One region of the Ensifer sp. ENS09 genome, then DNA from elsewhere that is predicted to be linked to it. Evidence: predicted binding sites of a transcription regulator. Region 1 holds the regulator's gene; the other holds the start of a gene.
What was found. Region 1 encodes LexA, which represses DNA repair genes until DNA is damaged. Its sites were predicted from a motif close to TGTTCNNNNTGTGTTCNG; they were not measured.
Positions count from the first base shown of each region.

Region 2: IB267_RS05390 (ATP-dependent helicase) is a predicted target of LexA. The motif match lies at 3,681-3,698, and genes of this name have one in related genera.

Region 1 is NZ_JACVBP010000001.1:296,472-307,228, reverse strand. Features, by position in the region: gene IB267_RS01610 (vitamin B12-dependent ribonucleotide reductase) at 1-1,037, shown strand, start outside; gene IB267_RS01605 (GNAT family N-acetyltransferase) at 1,177-1,608, shown strand; partial or broken gene IB267_RS01600 (ethanolamine ammonia-lyase light chain EutC) at 1,745-2,182, opposite strand; tRNA gene IB267_RS01595 (tRNA-Ala) at 2,404-2,479, shown strand; gene IB267_RS01590 (hypothetical protein) at 2,628-3,230, opposite strand; gene IB267_RS01585 (hypothetical protein) at 3,349-4,077, opposite strand; gene IB267_RS01580 (hypothetical protein) at 4,306-4,602, shown strand; gene lexA (transcriptional repressor LexA) at 4,840-5,562, shown strand; gene IB267_RS01570 (hypothetical protein) at 5,653-5,985, opposite strand; tRNA gene IB267_RS01565 (tRNA-Cys) at 6,195-6,268, opposite strand; gene IB267_RS01560 (thermonuclease family protein) at 6,421-7,155, opposite strand; gene IB267_RS01555 (hypothetical protein) at 7,377-7,670, opposite strand; tRNA gene IB267_RS01550 (tRNA-Asn) at 7,830-7,904, shown strand; gene IB267_RS01545 (deoxyribodipyrimidine photo-lyase) at 8,003-9,466, shown strand; gene IB267_RS01540 (cyclopropane-fatty-acyl-phospholipid synthase family protein) at 9,552-10,757, shown strand, end outside.
Region 2 is NZ_JACVBP010000001.1:1,061,494-1,067,778, reverse strand. Features, by position in the region: gene IB267_RS05400 (cysteine hydrolase family protein) at 1-636, shown strand; gene IB267_RS05395 (GNAT family N-acetyltransferase) at 685-1,146, shown strand; gene IB267_RS05390 (ATP-dependent helicase) at 1,173-3,638, opposite strand; gene IB267_RS05385 (carboxymuconolactone decarboxylase family protein) at 3,825-4,232, opposite strand; gene IB267_RS05380 (hypothetical protein) at 4,355-4,927, opposite strand; gene IB267_RS05375 (EthD family reductase) at 5,297-5,611, shown strand; gene IB267_RS05370 (cyclase family protein) at 5,796-6,285, opposite strand, start outside.

The sequences.
Region 1 (10,757 bases):
AGCCGCTGAACGCCTCGCTGATCGAGGACGACAAGGACGAGGATGCGCTGGAGGATCTGATCCAGGCGCCTGCCGCCGCCCAGGCCGTCACCATCACCGAGAAGATCGTCGAGCGCGTCATCGAGAAGGTGATCCGCGCCCGCGAAAAGCTGCCGAACCGTCGCCAGGGCTACACCCAGAAGGCCGTCGTCGGCGGTCACAAGGTGTATCTGCGCACCGGCGAGTTCGGTGACGGCCGGCTCGGCGAGATCTTCATCGACATGCACAAGGAAGGGGCCGCCTTCCGTGCGATGATGAACAACTTCGCGATCGCCATCTCGCTCGGCCTGCAATACGGCGTGCCGCTCGAAGAATATGTGGAGGCCTTCACCTTCACCAAGTTCGAGCCGGCCGGCATGGTCCAGGGCAACGACGCGATCAAGAACGCGACGTCGATCCTCGACTACGTCTTCCGCGAACTGGCGGTTTCCTATCTCGGCCGTCACGATCTTGCTCACGTGGATACGTCCGATTTCGGCAACACCGCACTCGGCAAGGGCATCCAGGAAGGCAAGACCAACCTGATCTCCACAGGTTGGACGCGCGGCTACAAGCCGACGATCGTCGGCGGCACCGGCGACCGGGCCTCCAGCGAACCCAAGGGCTCGTCGACGGGTGCCCCCGCTCGCGCCTCCTCGGGTGCGACCGTGACGGCGATCGCCGGCAACACGGTGCGCAAGCTGGAAACAACGACCGCGATCGCCACTTCGGAAATCGTCGCTTTCAAGCGCGACTATGAAGAGCGGGCTGCGGAACTGGCAGAAGAGATCGCCGACGAAGTCGAGCAGGAAGTCACCGCCCTCTTCTCCGACAAGGCAGCCGCCGAAGCGGCATCGGCCAAGTCGGATGCCAAGAAGGTGGAAGCCGAACGCCGCGCCCGCTCGATCATGCAGGGCTACACCGGCAACATGTGCACCGAGTGCCAGAACTTCACGATGGTGCGCAACGGCACCTGCGAGAAGTGCGACACCTGCGGCGCAACGAGCGGCTGCAGCTGAGCCACGTCGTCGTCGCCTTTGACGACGACGACTGAACGAAGGCCACGATCATTGCCAACCCGAGGTTTTCCTCGGGTTGGAGTGCTTTATAGAACAAAACGCGAATATACAGACCGAGCCACCATTTGATTGGGTTCCCTTGAAGCCTGTTCCGATCATCGACATTATTCTCGAAGACCCGAACCGGGAGGACCTCAGCGGCATCGTTGCGCCGCTGGATGCCTACAACCATGCCCATAGCGGCATGGCCGATCTGCCCGGTTTTGCCATCGTCCTTCGCGATCCGGAGACGAAAGTCGCGACGGGTGGGCTCTATGCGACGGATGGATATGGCTGGGCCTTTATCCGTTACCTCGCCGTTCCCGATGAATACCGCGGCCAAGGCCTTGGCCGACGCCTGATCGAGGAAGCGGAGAAGATCGCGCGCCAGCGCGGCTATGTCGGCCTTTGGCTCGACACCTTCGAATTCCAGGCCCGGCCCTTCTATGAAAAGCTCGGCTTCGAGTTCTTTGGTGAACTCGAAGGCGGTGAAGGGGCGATTGCGCGCTACTTTCTGAAGAAGCGGTTCTGACGTCGGAAAGTCACGCTCCGAAGAAGCAACCGCGTTTTCTGCCCTCCGAAAGCAGCAGCATGCGGCGGCGACACGATTCACGACCGCCGACGCCGCCGGACAGCGAGTGCCTTGTTGCCCTACAACGCGTTTAGGGTCACCCGAATCGCCGGCTGCTGTTGACGTCCTTGCCGATGATCTCCCGGATAATGGTCAAGCTTTCCTTGGCCGCTTCTTTAGGTGCAAGTGCGGTATCGGCGACGTTGCTGACCAGCTTCGTCATGTCGTGATCGATGTCCTTCTCCGCCCAGCGCTTTCCTTTGGCGACGGTGATGTACACGGAGTAGGCATGGTGCATGGTCCCGGGCCGCTCGCCGATGATGTGGAGAATTCCTCGAAACGTGCTGGGATCGGCCTCGGCAAACAACGTCTCGCCGATCCTGTAGCCGGCCCGCACTCTGCCGCTGGTCACCAGGATGTTCTTGTCACTCACCGAGACGCCGGCATCGCCGAGCAACCTGCGCATTTCCTCCAGATAGGGCGAAAGATGGCCCTCATCCATGATGGCCTTGGCGTTCAAACCATCTGAAATGACGGTTGGCGTGTACCGCCGACACTTCAACGAGGCTCACGGAGCGCCATCGTCCGGTTGCAGGGTAAACCCGCCGGCAGAGTTCGACAATGGGTGGAGTGCGCAAGCGGTTCAGAGAACGACGCCGCACTTCGCCTAGCCGGATCGGGCAACGACGTTCGAGCGTGCGTGCTGGCGCGCGTCTATTGACAGGCTTGGCGGCCGTCGTGTTGACTGGATGGCACGGGGCCGTAGCTCAGTTGGGAGAGCGCCGCAATCGCACTGCGGAGGTCGAGGGTTCGACTCCCTTCGGCTCCACCAAGGCAAACAGAATTGAGCCAATTGCCGAAGCACTGGATCAGCGGCTGATTTGTAAGCAGATCGCAAGTTCGCGTTACTCTGGGGATACCACTCGTCCCGGCCACCGCCCGGCCTTCGCGCAACAACGCCCGCTCACGCGCCCCTGTTTTCAGAGGCTGAACGGATCCCGTGCCGAGCGTTTCTCGCTCGGTGCATTGAACGGATCCGCCTTCTTCTCCTTGGACTTGCGGCCTTCGTCGGCGATGATCTCGTCGACTGCCTTCTGGCACTTCATCAGCTCTTCGGCCGCGGGGCCAGTGCCGCGCAGGCTGAGATTGGCGATCACGCGATCTTCGAACGCGATGGCCAGGCCCCGCTTGCGCACGAAGCCCGTCAGGAACTCGGCGTCGGTGACGTTCACGAACAGAAACTTTCCGCTCGCATCGCCAGCAGCGGTCGCCGAAGCGCTCCAGGGCTCGGTCTTGTCGAAGCGGAACGTCAGGTCGTATTCCTTGCCGACCTCGAGCGACCGCCAGTCGTCGCTGGCAAAGCTCATGTAGAGCGGCGACTCGGAGCCCTTGGGATAGAACCCGAGCCGCAAGGTGACGCCGCCGTCGAATTCCGACGATATGAAGCAGGAGCCCTCCATCGAGGTGTCGGATGCAACGGTCCAACCGTCGACGTCCTTCCACTTGATGATTTCGGACTCCTCGGCCGCGGCCGATCCCGCGGCGATCAGACAGCTTACCAATCCGACCAGCAATCTACGCATGCAAAACCCCCGTTTGCCCGCATTTTGATAGGTACCCGCGCCGCTGTCGAGGGTACCGAGCCCGATACCAGCAACATTTTAGGAATATTCACCTCTCTGCGGAAAGCGGACGCGCCCATCACATGGCGAAAGGATCTTTCGACGACTTGGTCTGGCCGCCACCGGCAAAGGGATCGTTGTTCGGGCCAGTGCCACCGGCGCCGGCAAAGGGATCGTTCGCTGCCCCCTGCCCGCCGTTCGGGATCAAGGCGCTAACCGCCTCCTGACATTTGAACATCTCGCTCACCGCCTTCATCGAATCGCGCAGGCTGAGGCTCGCGACGACGCGTCCCTCGAAGGCCAGCGCCAACGTGTTCTTGCGAACGAATTCGGTAAAGAAGTCGGTGTTGGAAAAGTTCACGACGAGGGCCTTGGCGCCGGTAAGATCGACGCCGAATGCAACGGCCGGCCACTGGCGACCCCGGTCGAGCTGCAAGGCGACGTCATATTCCCGCTGCGGCTCGATGGATTTCCACTCGGCATTGCCGATCGAAAGAAACGCCAGGTTCGCCGACCCCCGCGGATAAAAGCCGATACGAAGGATTGCGCCTGCATCATAGCTCGTCGCGGCGTAACACGAGCCTCCCAGGGATGGATCGGAACCCACCGTCCAGGCGTTGATCCGCTTCCAGATGTTCGAACGCCCATCTTCAGCAGACGCCGCTCCGGCCGTGAGCAACAGACCGAGCACCACCAACGACAATCTACGCATGCAATTACCCCACTTTCCACGCAAAGTTATCTTTTTTTGACCTCCTGTCGAGACGGTGAAGCCCCTTCCTCGCAGGGATTTTTGCGCATCCCCCACCCCCGACCCTAGAGCCGATACTGCCGGTGCGTTCTTCGCGCGTCGCAAGAGGAACGGTCAAGATGAACTCGAGGTGGAGCGGCTGGCGCAAATCGGACACAGCCTGCAGGCAAAGAGCTGTTGAACACGGCAGAGTGATCGCCATGCTTGCTGGACTTCGGAACGAAAGCACGGTTCACATCGTTTCCCACCATGTAGTGCCACCCCTTCATCAAGTGGACGATTCCCGTGCTTGCCGCCCTGCTTCTCGCTTCGATAGTCGCATCGCCCAATATGCCTGACGTCAAGCTCAGCGCCGCGACGGTGGATGAACTCCAGACCGATTTCGAACGGGCCGTGCCGTGCCATCAGATCGATGGACGCAACGTGTGGAAGGGCGCACTGGCGTTCTACATCCAGTCCTTCGTTTATGACGGCGACACGCCCGTCGCGACCGACGCCGCCGACGCGGTGCTGCCGGAAGACAACAGCGCAGAGACGGTGAAGGAGTTCGAGGACGCCTGCTCGACCTCGCAAGCGACCTAAATCTCTCCTCATAGAGCCCCGTGATTCGCTCGAATCAGCTGCGCGACTGGCGTCATCCGGCGCGATTTTGGCACGCAACCGTCGCCGATAAGCGCCCTGCTCCCGCAAAAGTGACCGATCGGCACCCGCAGAAGCGGCCAATCGCCTGAATTCACGGAATTTTAGGCACTTGCGGAACACATATGGAACAGATAGTGTCTGTTCTTGATTTGTTTCACGCCTCTGGAGCGACGTGCCATGCTGACCCGCAAGCAACAGGAATTGCTTCTGTTCATTCACGAACGCATGAAGGAGTCGGGCGTACCGCCGTCATTCGATGAAATGAAGGATGCGCTCGACCTGGCGTCGAAGTCTGGCATCCACCGTTTGATCACCGCGCTCGAAGAACGCGGCTTCATTCGCCGGCTGCCGAACCGGGCGCGCGCGCTCGAAGTCATCAAGCTTCCGGAAGCCTACGCCGCCGGCCAGCAGCAGCCGCGCAGGGGCTTCTCGCCGAGCGTGATCGAAGGCAGCCTTGGAAAGCCGCCGGCGGCCGCTCCTGCTGCGCCGAAGCCCGCCCCGGTTGCCGAAAGCACGTCCGTTTCCGTCCCGGTGATGGGGCGCATCGCTGCAGGCGTTCCGATCTCGGCGATCCAGAACAACACCCATGACATCACCGTGCCGCTCGACATGATCGGCAGCGGCGAACATTACGCCCTTGAAGTGAAGGGCGATTCGATGATCGAGGCCGGCATCTTCGACGGCGACACGGTGATCATCCGCAACGGCAACTCGGCCAATCCCGGCGACATCATCGTGGCGCTCGTGGACGACGAGGAAGCGACGCTGAAGCGCTTTCGTCGCAAGGGCGCGTCGATTGCGCTCGAAGCCGCCAACCCCGCCTACGAGACGCGCATCTTCGGACCAGATCGCGTGAAGATCCAGGGCAAGCTCGTCGGGCTGATCCGCCGCTACCATTGAATTCCAGGCAGAACGCCGAATCAAAAAAGAGCCTCGCCAAGGAAATTGGCGAGGCTCTTTCCATTTCGGGTGACCTGAAATCCAGATCGCCTATTCGTGGATCGTATATTCGCCGAGCTCGCAGAGATCCTGCGTGTCCTCGGTCGTATCGAGGGCCGAGCCCTCCTCGAATTCGAATCGCATGTCGTATTTGCAGACGTCCCGCCCGTCGGCAATGGTGATCTCCATGCTCTCGCCAGGGTTCAGGACCTGCCGACCGAAAACATCGTCTTCCCACTCATTGACGCCGACCGGCGACGTATAAAAGTTCGTCAGGACCACGCTGGTGTTGTTCTTCAGCTGGAAAACCAGGTCGTCCGCGTGCGCCTCAATAGCGGTCGCCGCAATACACGCCAACGCCGTCAGGATCAGTCTCTTTTTCATTGATGCCATTGCCTCCGTTCTTAATGTTGACGGACGCTACCGATGCGGCTGATCTCAGCGGAGTCATCGTTCCCCCTCTACCGATTTCACCGAAGCGATAAGATCCGACGGAGGCATAGGAGACGTGGCTTGCGCGGACGTGGGGTCGCGAAACGACCCGCGCTGCCCCAGGGCAGAACGTCGAACCAATTTAAACGAGGTGAAAATATTGGAGGCCTCGCCCGGAATTGAACCGGGGTACAAGGATTTGCAGTCCTCTGCGTCACCACTCCGCCACGAGGCCTCACAGCTCGGATAACCAAGCGTTGGCGCGGATTTAGAATGATTGCAGAAAAACCGCAAGAGGCATTTTCTGAAAAACGCGCCGTCGATTTGTTGGATAGATACTTTCCACAGAACGATCGCCGATGTCCGCCGATCGGCTCCCAGTTGATCTCAGCACCAGGGCGTCGGGCGTCCATCCCACGGGCGCACGAGCCCCTCGGAGACAAGCACGCGTCCAAGAGATTGATCGCCACGGGTAACCAGGCGCAGTTTTTCGCCGGCCTTGGCGTCTGATCGCCCGCCTGCCGAAACCAGCTTGAAGTCGCCCGCGTTCAGCAGCTCTCGCAGGCGCTGCTTGGCGTAGAAGCCGCGCGAACGCTCCTTGTCGCAGCTTGCCTGGCGGATTCGCGGCGCGTCGACGTCGGCGACGCGGATCGTCTCGCCATGAAAGACGAAAGTGGCGCCATCGATCACGCAGTTGTCGTTGCGAATGCCACAGAAATAGAACTGGTCGGTGCGGATGGACGCCGTCTTCACCTCTTCATTCGGCCGCACGACAGGGGTAGGCGGCGTGACCCCGACATTCACCGACGGCACGGGTGCGGCCAGAGCGACCTTGGTGACCGGGTCGGGCTTCGGATTCGGCTTGTGCCTGTCCGCCTGATGCGCGACGCGCTCCTGCGCTTCAGGAACGGCACGCGGAGGCTTCGGCTTCGTTTCCGTTCGCGACGCAAATGCCACGACATCGGAAACCACGGGCCAGTGCCGCAACTCGGCGCGATGGTCATAGGCCATGACGCCGCCAAGGGTGAGCGCTGCGGCCAGATACCATGGCGCCATGCCGCCCTGCTTGCTGCTGCTTCTGCCCGAACTGCGGCGTCGACGTTTCGTAGTGGCTTTGGCCATCGGTCCCCATCCTGATTCGAGACCGCATTATGCGTTTGATGCGTTGCCGAAAAGTTTTCGAGGGCACCCCAACAGAAGGGAAGACGGCGACGAACCGGTCATTCGCCTGCGCGGCCACGGCCCTTGTTGAGAGATTCGGAATTGATGCGGGGCGGCCGCGAGGTTTCGAAACCGCCGACCACCCTGCCCTCGACAACAAGATCGATAATTCTGCGCCCGGCTCAGGAACCCTTCGAGGAATTGGTCTTCCCGCGCCATCGCGCCCACCAGACGGCCAGGCGACGACGACGGCGGCGAACCGAGGGAATGTCGTGGGAAAGCACGATCAGGCCCAGCGGTATCATCCAGAAGCCCAGCACGGGCAAGAAGCCTAGAAAACCGCAGAACACCAGCAGCGAACCCAGCAGGATGCGCAAGAGCGGAGAGTCGGGCAGCGCTATGCGCCATTTGCCCAGCACGATCTGTCGTGTCTGCGGATCAATGCCGAAATGCATCTGCTTCCTGTTTTTATTCATCATTCCCTATCCGGCGTGTTTTCCCACAATTGGGGACTTCTCCACAGCCTCGCAACGGAACTTGTCATTTTTTTTGAAAAAAGCGCTTGGCAAATCAGAAAAGCATGCGTATTAGCAGCCTCACTTCTGAAGCGCACAGCACAACAGCGGCGCGGATGATCCCTGGTAGCTCAGCGGTAGAGCATTCGACTGTTAATCGACAGGTCGCCGGTTCGAATCCGGCCCGGGGAGCCACTTTCTAAAAGAGCCATTTGCAGCGATGCGAATGGCTCTTTTTCATTTTGCGCCTATGTTCCATAGGTGATCAATCCCCAACCTCCTGATGGTTCTCCATGACAAAGGCCGCGGCGCCGCCCATCATCGTCTGGTTCCGCAAGGATCTTCGCCTGGCCGACAATCGCGCTCTTTCGGCCGCTGCCGGCGAAGCCGCGGTCATTCCCCTCTATATTCGCGAACCCGCCGACAGCGGCAACGGCCCGCTTGGCGCGGCTCAGGAGTGGTGGCTGCACCATTCGCTTGAAGCTTTGGGCGCAAGTCTTGCCGAGCGCACTTCAAGCCTCGTTCTTCGATCAGGCACGCCGCTGGACGTGATCGTCGAGATCGCGCGCGCAAGCGGCGCGGAGCGCATCTACTGGAACCGTCGCTACGACCCGAGCGGCATCGCCACGGATACCGCGCTCAAGAAGGCGCTGGCAGAACGGGGCATCACCGCCGAGAGTTTTGCTGGGCAGTTACTGCACGAGCCCATGCGGCTGCTGACGACCACCGGCGGCCCCTACCGCGTGTTCACGCCGTTCTGGCGCGCGCTCGTGCTGAAAAACGAGCCGGCACCGCCGATCGACCGGCCGCACCATGTTGCAGCACCGGAAACCTGGCCGCGATCGGAGCGCCTCGACGACTGGTCGCTGTTGCCGACGAAGCCGGACTGGGCAGCAACATTCGGCGAGGTGTGGACGCCGGGCGAAGACGGTGCCTCCGCCCGCCTCGAAGAATTCATCGACGAAAAGCTCGACGCCTACAAACGTCGCCGCGACTTCCCCGACGCGGATGGCACATCCCTGCTCTCACCCCATCTGGCGTTTGGCGAAATCTCGCCGGCGCAGGCCTGGCACGCGGCAGCGGGCCCCCAGGCCGACAGCGGCGAAGGGGCTGCCACCTTCCGCAAGGAGCTCGCCTGGCGCGAATTCTCCTACCATCTGCTGTTTCATTATCCTGAGCTCCCCCGCCGCAACCTCGACCGTCGATTCGACCGCTTCCACTGGCTGAACGACGACGACGATTTCACCACCTGGACCAAGGGGCTCACCGGATACCCGATCGTCGATGCCGGCATGCGCCAGCTGTGGCGTCACGGCTACATGCACAATCGCGTCCGCATGATCGTCGCCTCCTTTCTCATCAAGGACCTGCTCGTCGACTGGCGCAGGGGAGAAGCTTGGTTTCGCGACACGCTGGTCGACGCGGATCCGGCCAACAATGGCGCAAGCTGGCAATGGGTCGCCGGATCGGGCGCGGACGCCGCACCGTTCTTCCGGATCTTCAACCCGCTGATCCAGGGCGAAAAATTCGACCCCGACGGTCTCTATGTGAAGCGCTTCGTGCCGGAACTCGAGCGCCTTTCCCCGCGCTATGTCCATCGCCCCTTCGCAGCCCCACCCGCAGCCCTTGCGGAAGCCGGCATCGAACTTGGCACGACCTACCCCAAACCGATGGTCGACCATGCCGTTGCGCGGGACCGGGCACTGGCGGCTTTCCGGCAGATCACAAGCGCGCCGGGAGATTCCGAAGGCCCATAGAGCCTCCGGTAGAATTCCTCAGTTGGCGTCTCGCCCGATTGCGGCTAGGCTCACCTTACGGATGCAACAGCTGAGGGGGTGGTGTATGCGTAATCTGGAAGCCGATTTTGCTGCATTAGCCGATGCCGTGGAGCTATCTTCCGACAACCTGGCAACGGTCGTGCGGGATTTTCCGCTCAAGGCGCGCATGGTGCTTGGCGCGCTGGTGCACCTTCAGGTGGGAACGCTGATGCTCGCCACGCCAGATGGCCGCCGGCTGGTGATCAAAGGCGCCAGGGCCGGCCCCAGCGCCATCCTCAATCTCAACAACTGGAACCTGCCCCAGCGCGCCATTTCAGGCGGCACCATCGGGGCCGCGGAAAGCTACATCGACGGCGACTGGGACAGTCCCGATGTCGGCGCCTTTCTCGAACTCTTCCTCGTCAACGCCGAAATCGGCAACAACTTTCCGAACCGCGCGCGCGGGCTTCTGCGCCTCTTCGACAAGTTCCTGCACTGGCGCAATGCCAATACCCGCTCCGGTGCCCGCCGCAACATCCAGGCCCACTACGACCTCGGCAATGCGTTTTACAGCGAATGGCTCGATCCGAGCATGACCTATTCGTCCGCGCTCTACGCCACCGGCGCCAATGATCTCCGCTCGGCGCAGAAAGCCAAGTACCGCGCGCTGGCCGAGGCGACGAATCTGCGTGCCGGCGACCACGTGCTCGAGATCGGCTGCGGCTGGGGCGGTTTTGCCGAATTCGCGGCGGCGGAAATCGGCTGCAAGGTCACCGGGCTGACGATCAGCCGCGAGCAACTGGCCTTCGCGCGCGAACGCATGCAGCGGGCCGGCCTTGCCGACCGTGTCGAACTGAAGTTCCAGGACTATCGCGAGGAAAGAGGCGCCTATGACCGCATCGTCTCCATCGAGATGTTCGAGGCCGTCGGCGAAAAATTCTGGGCAACCTATTTCTCGCAGCTGAAGCGGTGCCTGAAACCCGGCGGCAAGGCCGGACTGCAGATCATCACGATCAAGCCCGAATCCTATGAGGAGTATCGCTCCAATCCGGATTTCATCCAGAAATACGTCTTCCCGGGCGGCATGCTGCCGACGCGCGAGCATCTGGTCGAGCTTGGCCGCAATGTCGGCCTGCGGATGATCAACGACTTCGGCTTCGGGGTCGACTATGCCCGCACGCTCGGCGAATGGCGGGAGCGGTTCTGGGCGGTCTGGAGCAGGATTGAGCCGCTCGGCTTCGACCTGCGATTCAAGCGGCTGTGGGAGTTCTACTTCTACTATTGCGAGGCT
Region 2 (6,285 bases), 760 kb from region 1:
ATGGCCGCGAAACTGGAAATCGGAAAGACGCTTGAGGATTTCTGTCGGCCTGATCGGATGGCGCTCATCGTCTATGACATGCAGGTGGGGATTACCAATCAGGTCAAGAACGGCCCGGCGGTGCTGTCCAAGGTGCTGAAGGTGCTGGACGCTGCGCGGGCAGGCGGATTTCCGGTGATCTTTCTTAGGCATCTATCGATGCCGAAGCCTCTGATGGGCGCCTTCCAGCTGCGCCAAGCAATGGCCTGGCAGCGCACGGACAATCCGGAAGCGGTGCATCCCTGGTTCCTGCGCGGTACGCCCGGATTCGAGCTGGTGCCCGAACTTGCGCCGCGCGCGGACGAGGCGATCCTCGACAAGATCACATTCTCGGCCTTCGAGGGCACGCCGCTCGCCATGATCCTGCGCGACCTCGGGCTGACTTCCTTTGCCATCTGCGGGATCGCCACGGAGATCGGCATCGACCCAACCGTGCGCCATGCGACCGATCTCGGCCTCGTGCCGGTCGTCGTGCGCGACGCCTGCGGGGCGGGGCATCACGAGGCCGGCGAGCGCGCGATGGAAAACATCGCCTTCATGGGCGATGCGATCATGACCGACGTTCAGGCAATCACCGCGGCGATGACCAAACGGTAACACCGCTTCAGCTATTCCTTCGATTTCATCCCGTTTCAGGATCTTGCAATGACCGAAAACCTTCACATCCGCCCGATCGCCCCCACCGACTACGAGCAGTGGCTGCCGCTCTGGGACGGCTACAACGCCTTTTACGGCCGCTCCGGCGAAACGGCGCTCGACCCGGCGATCACTGCGATGACCTGGTCGCGCTTCTTCGATGCCTATGAGCCCGTTCACGCGCTTGTGGCCGAAAGCGAAGGGCGGCTGATCGGGCTGACCCACTATCTCTTCCACCGCTCGACGACGATGATCCAGCCGAACTGCTACCTGCAGGACCTATTCACCAACGCGCAGGCGCGCGGCAAGGGTGTCGGCCGGGCGCTGATCGAGGGCGTCTACGAGGCGGCACGGGCCGTCGGCGCGCCGCGCGTCTACTGGATGACGCACGAGACCAACGAGACGGCGATGACGCTCTACGACAAGGTGGCGGAGAAGTCGGGGTTTCTGGTGTATCGCAAGGCGGTTTGAGGGGGCGGGCCGCGCCTACCCAGGTCTCACGCCTTCTCGACAAACCCGTCCAGCACACGCTTCTGGCCGGCGCGGTCGAAGTCGATGGTGAGCTTGTTGCCTTCGATGGCGGCGATGTTGCCGTTGCCGAACTTCATGTGGAAGACGCGGTCGCCGACCGAGAAGCGCGAGGGTTCCGTGGCTGTCGATTTCGCCACCAGCTCGCCGTCGATCGTGCGGCCGCGCGGGCCGCTTTCGCCGTAGCCGATGCGCTCGACCGCGTGGCCGGAGCGGGTGCCCCAGTTGTCGCGGGTGGCGTCGGAACGGTTTTGCTGCGCGCGCTTCCAGCCGGGGGTCGAATAGTTGTTCTGGAAGGGGTCGGCCTTGTCGAAGCGCGACTGGCCGTAGCCGCCGCGACCGTAGCCGCCATAGGACTGCTCGTTTTCGGCAACGTCCACATGGGCAAGCGGCAACTCCTCGAGGAAGCGTGACGGCATGGTCGACTGCCAGAGGCCGTGGATGCGGCGGTTGGAGACGAACCAGATGTGGCAGCGATGCTTGGCGCGGGTGATGCCGACATAGGCAAGGCGGCGTTCTTCCTCGAGGCCCGAGCGGCCGCCTTCGTCAAGCGCGCGCTGGTGCGGAAACAGGCCTTCCTCCCAGCCCGGCAGGAAGACGGTGTCGAACTCCAGGCCCTTGGCCGAGTGCAGCGTCATGATCGAGACGGCGTCGAGGTTCTCGTTCTGCTCGGCATCCATGACCAGCGCCACGTGTTCGAGGAAGCCGCGCAGGCTCTCGAACGCTTCCATCGAGCGGATCAGTTCCTTCAGGTTTTCGAGCCTGCCGGGGGCTTCGGCCGTCTTGTCGTTCTGCCACATCGCCGTATAGCCGCTCTCGTCGAGGATCTGCTCGGCAAGCTCGGTATGCACGGTTGTTTCAAGCAGGCTCTGCCAGCGGCGGAAATCGGTGACGACGTCGAACAGGGCTTTGCGCGCCTTCGGCTTCAGCTCGTCGGTCTCGATGATCTCTGAAGCGGCCGCCAGCATCGGAATGTCGCGGGCGCGGGCATAGTCGTGCAGGGTGCGCACGGTGGTATCGCCAAGGCCACGCTTCGGCGTGTTGACGATGCGCTCGAAGGCGAGATCGTCGGCCGGTTGGCAGACCAGGCGGAAATAGGCCATCGCATCGCGGATTTCGAGGCGTTCGTAGAAGCGCGGGCCGCCGATGACGCGGTAGTTGAGGCCGAGGGTGACGAAGCGGTCTTCGAACTCGCGCATCTGGAATGAGGCGCGCACCAGGATCGCCATGTCGTTGAGCTTGTGGCTCTTGCGCTGCAGCTGCTCGATTTCCTCGCCGACGGCGCGGGCTTCCTCTTCGCTGTCCCAGGCGGCGTGCACCTGCACCTTCTCGTCATCCGGGTCGGTGCGGTCGGTGAAGAGCGTCTTGCCGAGGCGGCCCTCGTTGTGGGCGATCAGATGGCCGGCAGCACCCAGAATATGTTCGGTCGAGCGATAGTTGCGCTCGAGCTTGATCACCTTGGCGCCGGGGAAATCCTTCTCGAAGCGCAGGATGTTGTCCACCTCCGCGCCGCGCCAGCCATAGATCGACTGGTCGTCGTCGCCGACACAGCAGACGTTCTGCGGGACGCCCTTCGGCCGCTGGGCGAGCAGCCGCAGCCACATGTACTGGGCCGTATTGGTGTCCTGGTACTCGTCGACGAGGATGTAGCGGAACTTGTCGTGATAGTCCTTCAGCACGTCCGCATGGTTTCGGAAGATGCGGATCGGGTGCAAGAGAAGATCGCCGAAGTCGCAGGCGTTCAGCGTCAAAAGCCGGTTCTGGTAGGCGGCGTAGAGTTCGCGGCCCTTGCCGTTGGCAAAGGCGCGGGCGTCGCCCTCGGGGATCTGCGCGGGGTCGAGCCCCTTGTTCTTCCAGCCGTCGATCATGCCGGCGAACTGCTTGGCCGGCCAGCGCTTGTCGTCGATGCCTTCGGCCTGGATCAGCTGCTTGATCAACCGCACCACGTCGTCGGTGTCGAGAATGGTGAAATCGGAGCGCAGGCCCACGAGTTCGGCGTGGCGGCGTAGGAGCTTGACGCCGATCGAGTGGAAGGTGCCGAGCCAGGGCATGCCTTCGACCGCATGGCCGACGAGCACGCCGATGCGCTCCTTCATCTCGCGCGCCGCCTTGTTGGTGAAGGTCACCGCGAGCATCTGCGAGGGGAAGGCGCGGCCGGTGGTCAGGATGTGGGCGATGCGCGTCGTCAGCACCCGGGTCTTGCCGGTGCCGGCGCCGGCGAGCACCAGCACGGGTCCGTCCAGCGTCTCGACGGCTTCGGCCTGTTCCGGGTTGAGGCCTTGGAGATAATCCGGGCGCGGCTGGGCGCGATCGCGCGCCGCCATGGCGCGCGCAGCAATGCCGCCAGTTGCCGGAACACCTGCGGGGGCGGGCTGCTGCTTGCGCGGCGCCGGCTCCTCGTCGAAGAAGGGAATGTCGTCGAAACCACTCATCATGCGGCTCAATGTAGTGATTCGGTGGGGAAAGGCCAGAAAGGATGTTCTTCTTTTATTCCGTTTTCTGCGCTGGCCGTACCAAGCCTGTGGAAAGACAGGCGATTTCGAGACCGCTTATTCTTGGGCCTGTTTCGTTTGTGGCATGTCGTCGCCACAAAACCGCTTCACACTTTTGCGCGACATGCTTCACCCAGCCGTTTTGTCGAAAGCGGGATCGACGGGCACCTGCAACGCGGTCGCCAGCTGGTTGGTGCGAGCGGCAAGCGAGATCACCCGGAGCAGGTCCGAGTGCTCGGCATCGCTCATGCCCTTGGATTTTGCCGCCGCCGTATGGGAATGGGCGCAGTAGCCGCAGCCATTGGTGACGGAAACGGCGATGTAGAGCATCTCCTTGACCAGCGGATCGAGCGCCGACGGCGTTGCCATCACCGCCTTCACGTCGCGCCAGGTCTGTTCCAGAAGCTCCGGGTCGAAGGCGAGCCACAGCCACATATTGTTGATGAAATCGGACTTGCGGGTGGCGCGGATGTCGTCGAACACGGCCTTGACGCGTGGATGGGCTTCCGGATTTGGGGGCGGGGTTACGGTGCTCATGGGGCTCCTTCGCTGTTGTTCTCGGCGATTGTGTGCGGGCCGGCCGGTCGCCTGAAGCGGTGACGATAGCCGACGTTGCGGCGATTGCCAGCGTTGCGTTTGAGGAGCCGTCGCCGATGCGTTCAATTGGGGATTTCGGTGCAGGGTTGATTGTTCGAGCCGAAGGGGCCCGATGTAAACAGCACGCCCTTGCTCGAGCCCTGATAGGCGTTGCCGTTCTGCGTGACGATGAAGACCCTGCGGCCGCAAAAGCCCGTCGGCCGCGCGGCGACCACGCGTGTCTGGCCGCTGGCGTTCGTGACGGTCTTGGGGTTGCAGGCCCCATAGGGTGTGTCGGCCATGCGAACGGTTGCTGTCGAAGCACGGCTGAGCGGCGCGGAACTGCCTGATGGAAACGTACCCGAAGCCGTGCCAGCAGCGGCTACGGTCGATTGCGTGATCTGAAAATCTCCGGTGCTGTCGACGTAGCGGCAGCGCTTGATGGCCCAGATCCAGACGGCGATGTCGCGCACGCCGCTCTCGGGATCCTCGGCCGAAGCCGCGATGGTGAGCGGCGCCAGATCGGGAACGCTTCGCCGCCGGTCGCAGCAACGGCTGTCGTTAAAGACCGGGTCGGGGTTGCCGTGGTCGTCCAGGATGCCGGTGATTTCGAGTTTTGTGGTCGGGCCGGTCGTGTCGTCCGCCGGGACAGTCACGGTTTGACAGCCCGCCAAGAATCGGGCCCGCGGAGAGGAGTGCAAATGTCAGGCGATAAGCGCGTGGCACCATGACGACCCCCGCCATCGTCCGTACCGCCGCTCAAGATACGCCCGAAGGCAGGACGCCGCAAACCGGGGCCTTCCTTTGCCGCGCTCGATCAGCCCGCGGCTTCTGCCAACTTCGCCGAACGCTGCGTCAGCAAACTCAGGCACTTGCGTGCCGTCGTCACCCACTTCGAAAAGCATAGCGAAAACAACCTTGCTCTCGTCAAACGTGTTCCAGCCAAAAGCTGGTTGTGCTCCATAGGTCGGTGACCTAGAAGTAGCTTCGGACGCTCGGAGCGGCGTTCAGACAGGAGCCCGACCATGATCAAGATGAGCGTCTACTATCCGGCCGATGGCGGCACGAAGTTCGACCACGACTACTACCGCACCACCCACATGCCCTTGCTTCAGGAGCGGCTCGGCGATGCCTGCCTGCGCTACGAAATCGACAAGGGCCTTGCGGGGCGCGAGCCTGGAAGCGCGCCGCAGTTCGTCGCGGCGTGCCACGTCTACGCGCCGAGCCTCGAGACATTCCAGGAGGCGCTAGGTCCGCACCGCGCCGAGATCTCCGCGGATGTCGCCAACTATACGGATATCGCGCCCATCGTGCAGATCAGTGAAGTCGTTGGCGGGTAGGGTGCTTCGGCGCGTCAGGCGTCGCCGTTGACCTTTCCGCGATCGGCGTCGTGTTGGCGCACCATGATCCATGGTGACGCAGCCGGTGCGGAGCTGGTCGACGATCGCGAGCATGTGGTTCGCCGTGGAAGCGAACCACCTTGCTCCCGTCAAGCTCGCTTCATCCAAAACCTAAGTCCGTGACCTAGACCAGTGCAAAGACGCGGGCCGGGCCGCCGGTGCCGCCGCGGTGTTTCGGTGCGCCGAGGATGAGCGTCGCGCCCTTCACCGGCAGCTTGTCGAGATTGGCTGCCGCCTCCAGCCCCCAGCGTCCCTCCGGCAGCCAGGCATAATGCGTGGCGAAATCGGGCGAGGGGCCGTGGTCGAGCGAGAGCGTATCGACGGCAATGCCGGCCGCCTTGCTCTCTTCGAGGAGATATTTGGCCGCCTCGACGTGAAAGCCGGGGAAATGCAGCTTGCCGGCGCCATCGGCATTGCGGAACTTGTCCGTGCCCAAATGGGCGCCCCAGCCTGACAACATGGCGACGCAGGCGTTTTCCGGGATTTCGCCATTGGCTGAGACCCAGGCCTTGAGATCGTCGGGCGTCACCTGCGCATCGGCATCGTTCTCGGCCTTCTTTCTGATATCGACGATCACGAGCGGCACCACCAGCTTGTCGACGGGCAATTCGGCG